2 regions of the Paenibacillus sp. YAF4_2 genome follow, and region 1 is predicted to be linked to the other one. Evidence: predicted binding sites of a transcription regulator. Region 1 holds the regulator's gene; the other holds the start of a gene.
The links. The regulator Rex, encoded in region 1, represses fermentation and respiration genes when NADH is low (regulators of the CRP and FNR family bind a similar motif). The targets are predictions, from matches to a motif close to TTGTGAAATATTTCACAA.
Positions count from the first base shown of each region.

Region 2: AB4Y93_RS21880 (DUF1641 domain-containing protein) is a predicted target of Rex. The motif match lies at 1,691-1,708, and genes of this name have one in related genera.

Region 1 is NZ_JBFRCT010000002.1:696,599-704,452, forward strand. Features, by position in the region: gene dinG (ATP-dependent DNA helicase DinG) at 1-2,113, shown strand, start outside; gene AB4Y93_RS07405 (redox-sensing transcriptional repressor Rex) at 2,110-2,769, shown strand; gene AB4Y93_RS07410 (amidohydrolase) at 2,750-4,051, shown strand; gene AB4Y93_RS07415 (cell wall elongation regulator TseB-like domain-containing protein) at 4,051-4,584, shown strand; gene AB4Y93_RS07420 (hypothetical protein) at 4,711-5,250, shown strand; gene AB4Y93_RS07425 (AAA family ATPase) at 5,243-6,739, shown strand; gene AB4Y93_RS07430 (3-hydroxyacyl-CoA dehydrogenase family protein) at 6,945-7,817, shown strand; gene AB4Y93_RS07435 (acetate/propionate family kinase) at 7,817-7,854, shown strand, end outside.
Region 2 is NZ_JBFRCT010000010.1:22,507-30,360, reverse strand. Features, by position in the region: gene AB4Y93_RS21885 (NAD(P)/FAD-dependent oxidoreductase) at 1-1,159, opposite strand, end outside; gene AB4Y93_RS21880 (DUF1641 domain-containing protein) at 1,189-1,611, opposite strand; gene rpsR (30S ribosomal protein S18) at 1,853-2,137, opposite strand; gene ssb (single-stranded DNA-binding protein) at 2,156-2,695, opposite strand; gene rpsF (30S ribosomal protein S6) at 2,730-3,014, opposite strand; gene AB4Y93_RS21860 (YjzC family protein) at 3,200-3,382, shown strand; gene AB4Y93_RS21855 (NAD(P)/FAD-dependent oxidoreductase) at 3,697-5,019, opposite strand; tRNA gene AB4Y93_RS21850 (tRNA-Ser) at 5,176-5,266, opposite strand; gene AB4Y93_RS21845 (DUF951 domain-containing protein) at 5,335-5,553, opposite strand; gene AB4Y93_RS21840 (mechanosensitive ion channel family protein) at 5,543-6,418, opposite strand; gene AB4Y93_RS21835 (DUF3343 domain-containing protein) at 6,434-6,673, opposite strand; gene yyaC (spore protease YyaC) at 6,788-7,405, shown strand; gene AB4Y93_RS21825 (DUF4446 family protein) at 7,407-7,854, opposite strand, start outside.

The sequences.
Region 1 (7,854 bases):
GCAGCGATTCATGGAGAAATACCCGAACTATGAGGAGCGGGAAGCGCAGACGACGATGTTTCATGAGGTATATGACTCGCTCTGCAATGACCGGCATCTGCTGATTGAAGCGGGGACAGGAACCGGCAAATCACTTGGTTATCTGATTCCATCTTTGTATTACGGGATTAAACAGGAAAGTAAAATTGTTGTAAGCACCCATACCATCAATTTGCAGGAGCAGCTGAGGCATCGAGATGTACCGCTTCTTCGCGAGATACTGCCTTTTGATTTCCGTGCCTCCATCTTTAAGGGAAGAGGCAATTATTTATGTCTGCGTAAATTTGAAAGTAAAATTAATACCAAGGATCTAGTTGCTCCCATCGATGATGCGATTACAGCTTCTCAAATGGTGGTCTGGCTCAGCGAGACTGAGACCGGAGATCAAGAGGAGCTCAACTTCGGCAATAAAGGATCTGACTTCTGGTCGACGGTGGCCAGTGACGCGGATTCCTGTTTAAATCGCCAATGTCCATGGTTCAAGCGTTGTTATTATCACCGCGCGAAGCATGAAGCCAATATTGCTGATGTATGCATCACGAATCATTCCATGCTGTTTACGGATGTTCAAGCGGATCATAGGCTTCTTCCATCGTATAGCCACTTAATTATTGATGAGGCTCATCATGTAGAAGAGGTAGCCGGCAAACATCTTGGCATGCAAATTAATTACTTCTCCTTAGCACATCAAACGACAAGACTATTTAAAGATAATCGTTCTGGTCTCTTGCCAGCACTTAGACTGCGTTTGCAGCAGGAAGATGATGAGCGGGTACAAGCATGGACGGAAACCATTGATACGGTTATTCCGATCTTCCAAGACGTCAAGGAGCACTGGGATAAGCTGTTTGAGCTCTTATATGCCTTTGTTGGCGAGTCTGGAGAGGCCGGTAATGATAACGGTCAGGCGGTTTGCCGATTGCGCAGTGACACCCCTCCGGCAGGCTGGGACGATGTATTGAATATAGAAACAAATGTGCATACCGAGCTCAGCCGGGTCGTTAAGACAGTGGATAAAATGGCATCGGATATTAAAGAAAGACTCGATGACCAGACAATTCAAGGACTTATCACAGATCTCAATGGCGTTGTTCGTGATTTGACTAGAGTAAAGGATGATCTGCGTACCTTCCTCAAGATGGAGCAAAATTCGGAAGTGTATTGGATTGAAGCGAGCATGGCTTACCGCTATCGGTCTGTTCATCTTTATGCTGTTCCGGTAGATGTCAGCAAACAGCTTCAGCAATATTTCTTTGATGTGAAGGACAGCATTGTGCTTACTTCTGCAACATTGTCTGTTCATAAATCGTTCCAGTATGCGGAGGAGCAGCTCGGACTAGAAGGTTTTGAAGAAAATAATCGGCTCAAGACCGTTCAGCTTCCTTCGCCGTTCAATTATCGTGAACAGGCTCTGGTCATTATTCCGCGTAATTTCCCAACTCTAAAAGGTGCTGGGGGCGATCAGCAGTTTACTACTATGTTGGTGGACTCGCTTGCGGATGCAGCAGTAGAAACAAAAGGACGCATGCTTGTGCTGTTCACTTCATATCGGATGCTGAAGCAGGTCTATGAGCCACTTAAGGAAGCCTTGGCAGGCTCGGGTATTCAAGTGCTAGGACAAGGTATTGACAGCGGTAACCGGACAAAGCTCACGAGACGGTTCACCCAGTCGCCCGAAACGGTTTTGCTTGGCACTAGCAGCTTCTGGGAAGGGGTAGACATTCCAGGTGAGGCATTGACCTGCCTTGCGATCGTCCGTTTGCCTTTCCAACCGCCGAATCATCCGCTAGTTGAAGCAAAGTCGGAGCTATTGCAGAAGCAAAAGCAAAATCCGTTTATGAAGCTATCGATTCCACAAGCGGTTATCCGCTTCAAGCAGGGCTTCGGAAGACTTGTTCGTACGACGAAGGACAAGGGGATTGTTATTATCTACGATACGCGAGTCATTGATACGTATTACGGCAAACATTTCCTCTATTCATTGCCTGGTCCAAAGATTGAAACCATGCATACGGATCAGATGGTAGCGCGAATGCGGGAATGGCTGCAATCGGAAGAGGGGGCAAACGGGTGAAGCAGGCGAAAATATCAGAGGCCGTCGTCAGACGGCTGCCCATCTATCTGCAGGTGTTAAACGAATTGTACAACCGTGAAGTACAAACCGTTTCCTCGCAGGAGCTGGGACTCAAGCTAGACCTCAATCCCGCCCAAATTCGGAAGGACCTTGCTTATTTCGGTGATTTCGGCCGTAAGGGTATTGGGTACGACGTCTCTTATTTGATTGAGAAGATTCAACAGATTCTAAAGCTTGACCAGCGGATTAATGTTGCACTTGTTGGTGCCGGTAACTTGGGACATGCATTGTGTAATTACAATAAGTACTCGAAAGACAATATGAAAATTGTCGCCGTATTCGACGATCATCCAAGCAAGATTGGGACAATGATTAATAATCTGCCGATTATGCCAATGGAGAAGCTGAAGGCTGTCGTAGAGGAAAATAATATCCGGATCGGCATTATTACCGTTCCCGGTCCGGAAGCGCAAAATGTAGCGAATCAGTTCGTAGAAGCGGGTATTGAAGGGATCTTGAATTTTGCTCCGGCTATATTGCGGTTACCAGAGCATATCCGGATTCACCACGCAGACTTTACAAGAGAACTGCTGAGCCTAGCTTATTATTTGAATAAAGAAAGGAATGAACTTGAAGATGGCTCAATTATGGATTGAAAATGGCCTGTTTGTCACGATGAATGATACCAATTCGGTCTTCAGGGGACACATGGTTGTAACCGATGATCAGATTACATATATCGGTGAGACAGCTCCAACTGGGCTGGATGAACAAGTGGAACGATTAGACGGCAGCAAGCTTGCTTTTATGCCGGGCCTTATTAATACACATGGCCATGCGGCTATGTCCCTGCTCCGTGGTTACTCTGATGACCAAAACCTGCAAGTATGGCTCGAGCAAAAAATGTGGCCGATGGAAGGCAAATATATCGATCAAGATACTCGTGCAGGCAGTGCTTTGGCTATTGTCGAGATGCTGAAGACGGGTACAACAGCTTTTGTTGATATGTATGACCGAATGGACCAAGTGGCAGCAATGGTTGAGCAATCGGGTATTCGCGGCTGTTTGACACGTGGTGTTATTGGTCTTTGTTCCGAGGAGATCCAGCAGGCGAAGCTGACAGAAGCAATTGCTTTTGCGCGAGATTGGAACGGTAAAGCGGATGGACGAATTACAACGATGATCTCACCGCATGCCCCTTATACTTGCCCACCGGATTACATTGAAAAATTTGTTCAGGCTGCTCATGATTATGATTTGCCTGTTCATACCCATATGTCCGAGACGCTTGCCGAAGTGGAGCAAAATGTCCGGGATTACGGTTCTCGTCCTGTCGAGCATCTGGATAAACTGGGCTTTTTCTCGCGGCCGGCACTTGTTGCTCATGCGGTACATTTGAATGATGAAGAAATTGCATTGCTGGCTGACCGTAAAGTAGCTGTATCCCATAATCCTGTCAGCAACCTGAAGCTGGCAAGCGGCATAGCTCGAGTACCTGAACTGCTGCGCGCAGGCGTTACCGTGTCGCTTGGTACGGATAGTGTTGCGAGCAATAACAATTTGGATCTGTTTAAAGAAATCAAATTTGCTGCGCTGCTCCACAAAGGAGTATCCGGTGATCCAACCGTTATCCCTGCGATGGAGGCTTTACGCATGGGTACGGTATATGGTGCACTTTCCATATGGCAGGAAGAAAAAATTGGCCAGTTGGTTGAAGGCAAGAAAGCAGACTTCATTGCCATCGACATAGAGCAGCCTCATTATTATCCCTTGACAGATATCGTATCGCATCTTGTTTACTCCGGTTCAGGACGAGATGTTAAACATGTGTGGGTGGATGGCCGTAAAGTTGTTCAAAATGGTGAGTGTACGCTAATGGATGAAGAGAAAATCCGTTACGAGGCACAAGCAAGCTTCGAGCGGCTGCTGAAAGCATAATGAGGGCGACATCTAAAAAACGTTCTTCGGTCATGAATCCGAAGCGCTGGCTGGCTGTGATTCTTGTTGCCTTGCTGGCTGTTATCGCGATTGTAGTCATGTACTACAATACGATTCAAAAGCCATTCTGGGACTCTGAGAGTCCGATCCGCGAGCAAGCTCAGAAAGCAGCAAGCTTGACCAAAGTTACGTCCATCACGAAGCAGGTTTGGGATACGACTTCTTGGATCGTGAAGGGCGAGAATGACGCGGATGAAGTGATATACGTATGGTTAATTGGCCCGGATAAGGCCGTGCAGATTGTCAAGGAATCTGAAGGTGTACTTAAAGCCTCAATTAAACAAGCTGTGCTGAAAGCCAAACCGGCTGCAGAATTCAAACGAATTCAGCCGGGTACGTTAAATGGACAGCTTGTGTGGGAAGTCTTCTATTCAGAAGGCCATAATCCCGAGAAATACAGCTACGCATTCTACGATTTCCGTACGGGAACTTTTGTGAGTGAGTATCATCTTCCTGCCAAAACAGCGAGCTAGCCGCGCAAGCGGCTGGCTCCTTTTCCTGTTTTTACACCGTCCCTTTGATGTCGATATATGATATACTTTCGTATGGCAGAGATGATATACGAAGTGATATATAACGAGTTAAGAGGAGGAGTAAGAATGAAACTTCGCATTGTCCCATTCGTGTTGTCCGCTGTTGCTACAGCATTGCTGCTGTTTGGCGGGTGGATGTTATATAAGCAATTTGCTGTCGTTTCTCCTTTTCAGAAGTCTATTGGACAGGTTGAAGGTGTCGCCTCGGCGAATGCTCCTACTATAGATCAAGATCATGTGTCGGTTCAGGTTACACTTGAGCCGGATGCGAAATTGAAAGATGTCTATGAAAACATTGCAAAAGAAGGCAAGGACGCTATTGGCAACCGCGAATTGCAGCTTGATATTACAAATGCAGTTCCCAGTGGTCAATTAGATAAAGTATGGTCTTCGGTCTTATTCGATGTTGCGGAAGCGATGGAGAAGAAGAATTATTCCGAAATTCCGAATGCCCTTCAAAAAGCAGCTGCTGCGAATGCAGGAGTTCGTTATGAAACAGCACTCGATGATAATAATGTCTATATTACGCTGAAGGATGATACCTCGACGAAGTATGTAGTACTTCCGCGCGTTCCAGCGCAGCTGGAGGTGTCGACTTATGCGTAAATATGTGATTGAGATCGCAGCTGGCTTTGGTTTGATGTTGTTTATTTTCCTGGCTTTTAAAGGAGTTAATGTGATGCCCGTCTTGTTACTTGCTGCATTAGGAGCGGGGGTATGGTTCTCTACGCGCGGCAAAGGCCGGATGATGGCTAGTTCAGGGTCGAAACGCAGCAAAGAGCTTCGTCTGGAATCGATGAGCTTTGACCAGATTGGCGGACAGGATCGAGCAAAACAAGAGTTGATTGAAGCCCTTGATTTTCTTGTTAAACAAGAGGAGATCGCAAAGCTGGGTATCCGTCCGATGAAAGGGATTTTGCTGACGGGCCCTCCAGGGACTGGTAAAACCCTTCTTGCGAAGGCTGCTGCTCATTATACCGATTCGATTTATTTAGCTGCCTCCGGCAGTGAGTTTGTTGAGATGTATGTGGGTGTAGGTGCAGGACGGATTCGTGATTTGTTTAAGGAAGCAAGGGAGAAAGCGAAAAAAGCCGGTAAGAAAAGTGCCGTTATCTTTATTGATGAGATTGATGTCATTGGCGGTAAACGAGACGGCGGTCAGCATAAAGAATATGATCAGACGTTGAACCAGCTGCTCACAGAGATGGACGGTATACATTCTGATGAAGCACCACGTATTCTCATCATTGCTGCAACGAACCGGAAAGAAATACTCGATAGCGCTTTGCTGCGTCCAGGCCGATTCGACCGTCATATTGGAGTTGAACTGCCGGATAAAAAAGGGCGCCTTCATATTTTGCGTCTGCATGCAGCGAACAAATCGCTTAATGAAGGTATTAATCTGGAGCGTATTGCTTCTGAATCATTTGGTTTCTCAGGTGCACAGCTGGAGAGCGTGATGAACGAAGGTGCAATCTACGCTATGCGTGAGAGCAGTGAGACGATTCTGGAGTCTCATCTGGCAATGGCAATTGATAAAGTGATGATGGGTGAGAAAACAGACCGGGAATCAACAGCTGAGGAACGCGAACGCGTGGCCCTTCATGAACTGGGCCATGCGATCTCAGCAGAGCTGGTGCGTCCAGGCAGCGTCTCGCAGGTTGCTTTATCCCCGCGTGGTCAGGCGCTTGGATATGTCCGTCATAACCCGCAGCAGGATCGATATTTGTACACGAAGGATTTTCTGGAAAGCCAAATCATGATTGCACTTGGTGGTGCTGCAGCGGAAGAAATTTTTTACGGTGGCCGCAGCACAGGCTCCCGTGGTGATTTTGACCAAGCGCTGAACATTGTTCGGACAATGGTCGAATCTGGGCTGACTGAGCTTGGCATTATTGATGCGAACATGATGACTCCCGATAAATGGGCAAATATTACGAGCTCCATTCTGAATGAGCTGATGATGAAGACGAAAGCCATGCTGGAAGCAAGAAAAGAAGTGTTTACTCAGTCGCTGGACGTGCTGATTCGAGAAGAAACGCTTAGCGGCGATGAGTTCCGGACATTACTAAGTCAACTGTCAAAAAGCGCATAAGAATAAGGCTTCTAAGCATGGAAAAATATACAAAAAGAACGGCAGGGTGTTAGACCTGCCGCTCTTTTTGGTGTTCACCAAATTAACACCAGTTGCCTTCTTTATTTGTGTAAAAAAGGTTATAATGGATTTGATCGAGAGGTAAAGAGAATGATTCTCAATGCCGAAAAAAGAGAATAGCTACAAGGGGAGAAACAAAAGAATTATGGTTATTAAAAAAATTGGTGTCATCGGCGCCGGAACAATGGGTCAAGGAATTGCAGAAATGCTTGCTTCTAAAGGGCTGGATGTGTATTTAATCGAAAGCTCTGAGGAACGCTTAACATACGGTATGCAAATGATTGAGCTCAACTTAGATAAGCAAATCGAGAAATGGGCTCTAACGCAAGCTGAGAAAAAACTGATCCTGAATCGTATTCATCCTTGCCAGACGTATAACGAACTGGCTGACTGCGAACTGGTCATTGAATCCATAACAGAAGATCTGGAAAGCAAGAAGCTCGTATTTAAACAGCTGGATGAGATTTGTAATGAGTCAGTTATTATTGCAAGCAATACCTCCACGTTAAGCTTAACGGAGCTGGCAAGTGTAACTAGCCATCCTGAGCGTGTCATTGGCCTCCACTTTATTTATCCCGTATCCAAGATCGACCTAGTCGAGATTGTGCGTGGTCTGAAAACCTCCGATGCTACATTTGATGCGATGAAAGAATTTGTTGATGAAGTCATCCAGAAAAAAGGAATCATGGTGTTCGAGTCTCCAGGCTTTGTGACGACTCGCCTTATTTGTCTGTTCATTAATGAAGCCCTTCATGTGCTTGAGGAAGGCGTTGCATCGGCTGAAGATATCGATAATGCCATGCGAATCGGTTATTCCTTCCAGAATGGTCCGTTCGAAATGGCTGACCGATTTGGACTTGATTCCATCCTTGCTGCACTTGAGCGCATGTTCCGGGAATACGGGGAGCTGAAATACCGTCCGTCCATTGTATTGAAGAAAATGGTACGCGCTGGGCATCTTGGTGTGAAGTCTGGCGTAGGATTTTTCAAATATGACAAGGATGGGGACCGTATCTAATGAAAGTACTCGTAATTAATGCAGGAAGTTCCTCGCT
Region 2 (7,854 bases), on a different contig from region 1:
GACCATTAACATGAGTCAGATAACGAACGTTACTTGCTTCTTTCATCAATGTAGCTGCTGTACCTTTCAGTTTCAGCTGGCTAGCACCAATTGTACCGATTGCGTCTTTACGGCCAAGGCTCGCAAGAACACCGGAGTTAACGAACTCGAACGATTTCATCGGGATACCCTTACCCGATGCGAACAGGTTGTAACCGATGCACTCGCCCATTTGCCATGCGATTTGCGCACTTGGCGGGTAAGGACGGCCTTCTGGACCCATTACAAACGCGTTGTCGCCAGCAAGGAAGATATCCGAGTGGGAAGTCGATTGCAGGAATTCAGTAACCGAAGCACGGCCACGGTTCACTTCAATACCACAGTTCGCAACAACTGGGTTACCTGTAACACCGCCTGTCCAAACGAAAGTATTCGTTTCGATCGAGCTGCCGTCTTTCAGCATAACTGTGTTGCCTTGAACTTCGGTAACCGCAACACCCATAATCAGGTTAACGCCGCGGTCCGTCAAGCTGGATTTTGCACGCTCAAGCAGGTCAGCTGGGAAGCCCATCAGAATTGTTGGACCAGCTTCAATGTTGTACAGCGAGATTTCGCTGCGGTCTACACCGTGCTCTGCACACCATTTTGGTAGCATATCAACGATCTCGCCGATCAGCTCGATACCTGTCAGGCCGCCGCCGCCAACAACGATTGTTGCGTCTGCTTTGTTTTTGGATTGCGCATAAGCTGCGATGCGGTTTTGGATATGAGTGCTAACTGCCTTCGCTTCTTCAACTGATTTCAGCGTCAGACTGTTCTCTTCGAGACCAGGGATGCCAAAGAATGCTGTTTCGCCGCCCAGTGCGACTACCAGTTGATCATATTTCACTGTGCCGCTGCCAGCCAGTTTAACTTGTTTTTTCTCTGGATCGATGTTCTCAACTGTATCAATAACCAGATTAACCGATTTGCCTTTAAGCAGTTTATCCAAAGGAAGTGCTACGTTTCCTTCATTTACGCCGCTTACAGCCAGACGATGCAATTCCGTAATAATTTGGTGGTAAGGCGTTTTGTTAATTACCGTGATTTCTGCTTCTTCAGCAGAAATATATTTACGAGCCGTTAGTGCGCTCAACAGACCGCCGTAACCGCCGCCAAGAATTAAAATTTGCTTAGCCATGTTTACCCTCCGCTCTTGTATGATTCGAATTATACGTTCTTACGCTCAGCCAATACGTTCAGGAACGATTGAGCGAAACGAAGCGTTGCTTGTACTTGTGGATCCTTCAGCATTTTCAACATGCCAAAGAGACCAATTGTCGAGTTATCGGCTTGTGCACGATCGCCAGCTTCAACAGCTGCGTTAGCAATACCTTTAGTTTTATCAATGATTGGTTGAACGAATTCGCCAAAGCCATGAACCATGTCGTTCATCAGCACTTTGTCGTTTGCTACTGTAGTAGCTACATCATAAGCTTTAGTCATAAGAGTCACCAGTTCTGCCAGTTTAGGCAGGTGGTTCACCAGTTGAGTCAGCGATTGCTGAATTTCTGGTTGCAGCAGTTGCTCGAGAACGTCCAGTTCACGTACAGAGCCGGATTCTTCAGGTAATTTCGTTACGGTTTCAGACATACGAATGCATCCCTCTTTCCATCAGTAATCGATCAAATGATTTACTTGCATAAGTCGATATTCCACAACTGTAAATTTAAAGTGAAATTATTCACAATGAGGCTCTAACATCATCGCCGACTTGTATGCACGAACTACATCTTATTGTATTCCTCTTGCGCCAAATGATCAATTCCTATTTTTATGAAAACGCGAAAAAAGCCCATCAAGACGTTAGTCTCAATGGGCTTCTTACTACTTACTACTCAGTTGTGTACGGCAGCAATGCTACAGTACGTGCACGTTTGATAGCAACCGTCAGCAGACGTTGGTATTTCGCGCTAGTTCCAGTTACACGACGTGGCAAAATTTTGCCGCGCTCGCTGATAAACTTTTTGAGCAGATCAGTATCTTTATAGTCAATGTGAGCAATTTTGTTCACAGTGAAGAAACATACTTTACGGCGTTTGTTGCGTCCGCCTTTGCGGCCGCCGAATTTGCGTTCTGGACGCTCTCCGTCTCCGCCTTCTCTTTGCTTGAAGCTCATTCGAACCCATCCTTTCGATTAAAATGGCAAGTCATCTTCTGATATATCGATCGGTCGACCGTCATCCGAGAACGGATCACGACTGTTGTTGTTGTTACGTGGAGTACTAGGCCGGCTTCCGCCGCCGCCACCGTTACCGCCGCCATAAGGAGCGTTACCGCCGCCGCCGCTTAAAGAACCTCCGCTGTTGTTGTTGCTTCCGGCATAACTGCCACTTTCTTGCGGAGCTCCGCCTTCACGGTTAGATTCCAAGAAGCGAACGTTATCGGCAATAACTTCCGTCACATAGACGCGTTTACCTTCGTTGTTCTCGTAGTTACGCACCTGAATGCGTCCTTCTACCGCTGTTAAGCGACCTTTACGCAAGTAATTGGCGCATGTCTCAGCCAACTGCCGCCAAGTTACGACCGGAATGAAATCCGCTTCGCGCTCGCCCTGACCGCTCGTAAACGGCCGGTCTACTGCTATCGTAAATTGCGTAACTGCTACACCTGCTGGTGTATAACGCAATTCGGGGTCTCTTGTTAATCTGCCAATCAGTATTACACGATTCAACATCGCCTCTGCCTCCCAATCGAACATCTAGCGTGGATTAAGCAACGTCTCTGACGATCAAGCTACGGATAACTTCATCCGTAATTTTCATGATGCGGTCAAGTTCATTAACAACTTCTGTCGTTGCATTGAAATGAACCAGAACGTAGTAACCATCACGAATCTTATTGATCTCATACGCAAGACGACGTTTACCAATCACATCTTGCTTCGTGACTTCCCCGCCATTGTTAATGATGCCACTGAATTTGTCGACGATGGCTTGAACGTTTTCTTGCTCAACATCCGGACGAATGATGTACATCACTTCATATTTGCGCATTGTGTTTCACCTCCTTTTGGACTAACGGCCCCTTTAAGGGGCAAGGAGCGAGATTATTACTCGCATCTACACAGTATAGCAAATTGCCTATACCTTGACAAGTCATCCGGTCCTCCCGATTTCTGCCTTTCATGACCCTGCCCTATCCGGTTCATAATAAGAATCGGACAAGGAGGTGAACGAATATGGGTGAATGGACATTGTTTTCTCCCGGCGATCACGCGCCAAACGACGGCACCTATATAGAATCAGGCGTCAATTCCTACCACATGGGTATTAACAACCCAAAGAAGGTTGAGCTCAAACGTGGACAGCGATTCCCAGAGACATCAAACCATGAACGTAAATGGAAACGGATGGCTCACTAATTTTATTATTAGAGCTCGAATAAGAACTTTCAACTTCGGACATTCTAATTATCGACGGTGAAGAGAGGTGTGGTTCCATTGAACCTTTGTGGTGCAAGGGCTACTAGAGAATTTAACTACTCATTCACAAAAGAAGCGAGGCGTTGTGCTAAAGACACATTACTGTAAGTAGTCACGATCGGATAAGCGATGAAGCCTTAGTGGAATTGTGTACCGATCTGTGAGGATTACAACCTGGTTTTCTGCCGTATTGATGTGTGAATTCATCGAAACTTACAACACCGTCGGAAGAGGGACTCGCGAGAGTCCCTCTTTTAATGTTTAAGGGTCCGCTCCTTGCTAGCCAGTAGCCTTCCTACATACACTCCGCTTGCTGCCGCCTGAGATAAAGAATGAGTGGTGCCTGAGCAATCCCCTATCACATATAGTCCTCTGACCTTTGTCTCGAACCTGTCGTTTGTCTCAATGGCTGGTGAATACAGCTTCCCATCGATTGCATATAGAATCGTATCTTGGTCGATTGGCTCCTCGAGCAGCTTTTCCAGCGCTTCTAGGAATGCTAAAGTCACTGCAATATAACGTTTCGGAACCTCTTGCCTAAGATCTGCAAATTCCGCTTCCAGTGTTGGCCTGATTGTTCCACTGCTTGGTTCGTTATCCGCCATACTGCCTTCCCGAAGAGAGCCCAGTCTTTGAGCGGAAATTCGATTGCGATCACAATTAATTCGGCCGACTGTGTCGCGTAAATAGGCGTCAGCCTCTTCCAAAGTTGCAAATCGATTCGGAATAAACAGAGTGAAATTAAGGTTTGAAGAACCCTCTTCCTTTTCCCGGTAATTTTGTCCGTCTGGCATCGCCAGCCCCTCCTGGAGCTTTAATACAACCCTGCCCCGAGGATTCATACAATAGGTAGTGGCTGTATAATCTTCGCCTTCAAAGCTGAGCTTAGTCTCGAAGGATCGCTTCAATAAGCTATCCAGCTGGTTACCACGCATTTCAATTCGGAGTCCCAGATCTACTCTGGCCTCTCCCCGTCCAATCCCAAGAGACTGGCATTGCCTGGACAACCAGTCGTTCCCGCTTCTCCCGGTTGCGATAATAACCTGCTCCGAGTCAATAATGATTCCATCAGGTAACATAACAGCAAATCCACCGCCACCCTTCGGTGTGATGCTTGAAGGCTCCTCTTCATATTGCATGTCAATTCGGGTCTTTAGATAGTCATAAAGCTCATTTAAGACATGCTTTGATAATTTCGTCCCTAGGTGCCTGGTTTTGGTCGATAGAATCCCAAAGCCGGCCTCTGCCGCTCGGCTTGCAAGTTCAGGATCATAGGTATGATAAAGCTCGGCCGCACTTCCTCCGTGCCTGCATAATATAGCATCTACATCTTCCATTAGCTGCAGAGCAGCGTCATAGCCTGTTTTCCGCTCCAGCTCTCCACCAAAGTCATTCGTGAAGTTATACTTGCCTTCTGACAAGCCTAAACCGCCAAAGCCTATATAGCTGTCGCTTCGCTCCTCTAATTTCTTGCCCTTATCAAGCATCAATATCCGCAGTCCGCTGGCGGCAAGCTCATACGCAGCAAAGATTCCGCTGACACCTGCTCCGATAATAATCACATCATAACGAGTCATTGTATCACCCTAATATGTTAACTTATTTTTATTATTTTGGTTAACATATTATCATATCTGCTCCTCTTTTGAATAGAAAAGAACATAAAAAAAGCCCCTACGTTTATCGTAGGAGCCTCTTTACTATGTAACCGCCGTAGCGTTGTTTACGTTGTATGGCGGAGAAGGTGGGATTCGAACCCACGCACGCTTTGACACGCCTAGCTGATTTCGAGTCAGCCCCCTTGGGCCTCTTGGGTACCTCTCCGCGAGTGTCAAGCAAAAACTATATTATCACATGACTTGTCCCAATGCAACAGTTTCAAGAAAATATTTTCAGGCCTGCTCATTCTGTCCTGAATCAGCAGTTGATCGCAGCACTTTCTTCATGTTCTTCTCAAATTTGGCTCGCGGGATTAGGACACTATGCTTGCACCCTACGCATTTGATACGAATATCCATCCCCATTCGAATAATCTCCATTTCGTTGGAGCCACAGGGATGCTGCTTCTTCATTTGAACGATATCGCCAAGCTCGAATTGTTTACGCTCCATTCGGATCGCTGCCCCTTTCATTGCGATGATACGTTACCATTCGTGGATACGGGATGTCAATCCCATGATCGTCCAGCACTTTTTTAATGTACGCATTAAGTGATCTTGCGACTACCCCATTCATATTCGGCAGGCATTCTGCCGTAATACGCACCTTGACCTCTGTAGAGAGCATGGTCTGGATACCAAGCACGTCTGGACGTTTCACAAGGTTATCATCCTCAAACCGCTCCAATTCCCTGCGGATGATCATAATCGCACGTTCCGCATCTTCTTCATACCCAATAGATACATCGATAAAGGCTATGGAGTTATGCATGGAGAAGTTGGTTACCTCATTTATCATTCCGTTCGGAATAATATGTACCTCTCCTGTCCAGCTATGGATCCGTGTTGCCCGAAGGCCGATGACCTCAACCGTCCCTTTGAAAGTCCCGGTTTGAATGACATCGCCTACAGCAAATTGATCTTCAAATATGATAAAGAATCCTGTAATAATATCTTTCACCAAGCTTTGTGCGCCAAAGCCAATAGCCAGACCAATAACTCCTGCCCCAGCTAGAAGAGGCGCAAGCTGGACGCCAAACTCATCAAGTACAAGCATTCCGATAATGAAATAGCCAGCGTATGAGATAATATTTTTGATCAACTTGCCGACAGTGGTCATTCTTCTTGTCTGCATAACCAGTCGGCTCTCATTCCGGTTTAATACGACCCGATCAATCGTTTTGTTCGCGAGCCATATACTAACCTGCCCAATGATGATAATAACCGCAATGCGAAAGAGTGATTGTCCAAAACCTTCCCAAGTTGTCTCGTTTGTTAGCCATGCTGCAAAATCATCAAAGTAGGCTTGAATATTCATTGTCTCTTACCTCGCTTACAGTATGACTTCTTCATACCCTGCTGCAGCCGGCTTAAAGACTCCCCGGATCGCTACGTCTTCCGTTTCAATTACATGCTTTACCGTATGCAGATCCTCTTCTGGAAAATGAATCGATAACGCGCAGCCCGCTGTAATTTCTTTTGGCGTCGGGCATATATCGATCTCAATCTCTGCATATTCCAGCAGCATTTCTGCGCGAAGCGCTTGCTGCGTCGAATCGAAAGCGATTAACATCGCGTATTTCTCCTCTCCCTCACCTTAAACAACGAAACTATTGGCTTCGCAACGTATAAAATGGTTGTCCTATCCATATACTAGTATCATATTGGCATTTACGGAGGGGATTCTATGAAACTATCATTTTTGAAGGATGTACCATTGAAGGTGCCTCACACGGAAGCGAATGCTGTAGGCCAGATCGTTAATCGGTTATCTCTGATGCTTGATGAAATGTCTGCAGGACGACCGATTGTCATTGTCTGCGTCGGAACGGACCGCTCTACCGGTGATTCCCTTGGCCCTCTGATCGGCACGACACTTTCCAAATACCAGAGTCCTCACTTTTCCCTATACGGCACTCTAGAAGAGCCTGTACATGCCATGAACCTCGAAGAAATACTCCATCAGATCAATCGCACCTATCACAGACCTTTTGTCATCGGTATTGACGCCTGTCTTGGACAAGTGGCAAGCATCGGATCCATTCAAGTCGGTACAGGTCCTGTAAGGCCAGGTGCTGGTGTGAACAAAGAACTTCCGCCTGTAGGTGATATCCATATTACCGGCATCGTAAATGTCGGCGGCTTTATGGAATATTTCGTCCTCCAGAATACCCGTCTTCACCTCGTTATGAAGATGGCAGATATCATTGCTTCGAGCTTATTCTCCTCCATCATGAACAGCATTCATGTTTCTTCCCGATCCAGAGAACAGGCAGCCGCTTTGGAACATCCCAATACCAATTAAACTATTTTGCTTCGGCAATCGCCTTGCGCTCTTCTGGTGTAAGCGTATAGTTCGAATCACCTTTGTTTATTGGCTTGGCATACACATACGTGTTGTCCCTGCTATGCAATCCCGAGATCACAACCCCATCCTGCGATGCATTCACGACTGCAATTGAGAAGCTTAGATCACTACCCTGATCAGAGAATGCATTGTAGCGAAGTACACCTACACGTCCCTTTTCCTGTTGTTGCACATCCTTCACTTGTTCCAGCTGTTTTTGAAGTTTTTCGCTTTGCAGCTCTTGTGCTGTAATTGACTGCTTCAGATCGATAATAACGTCCTCTAAATTCGTGATTCCTGTGTTGCCCATCACTTCCACATACTGCTTTCTAAGCTTCTTCATTCTTCTGCTAACGATTGAAACTCTAATAAATAACACGATGACCAGCAATGCCAGTACAACCGTA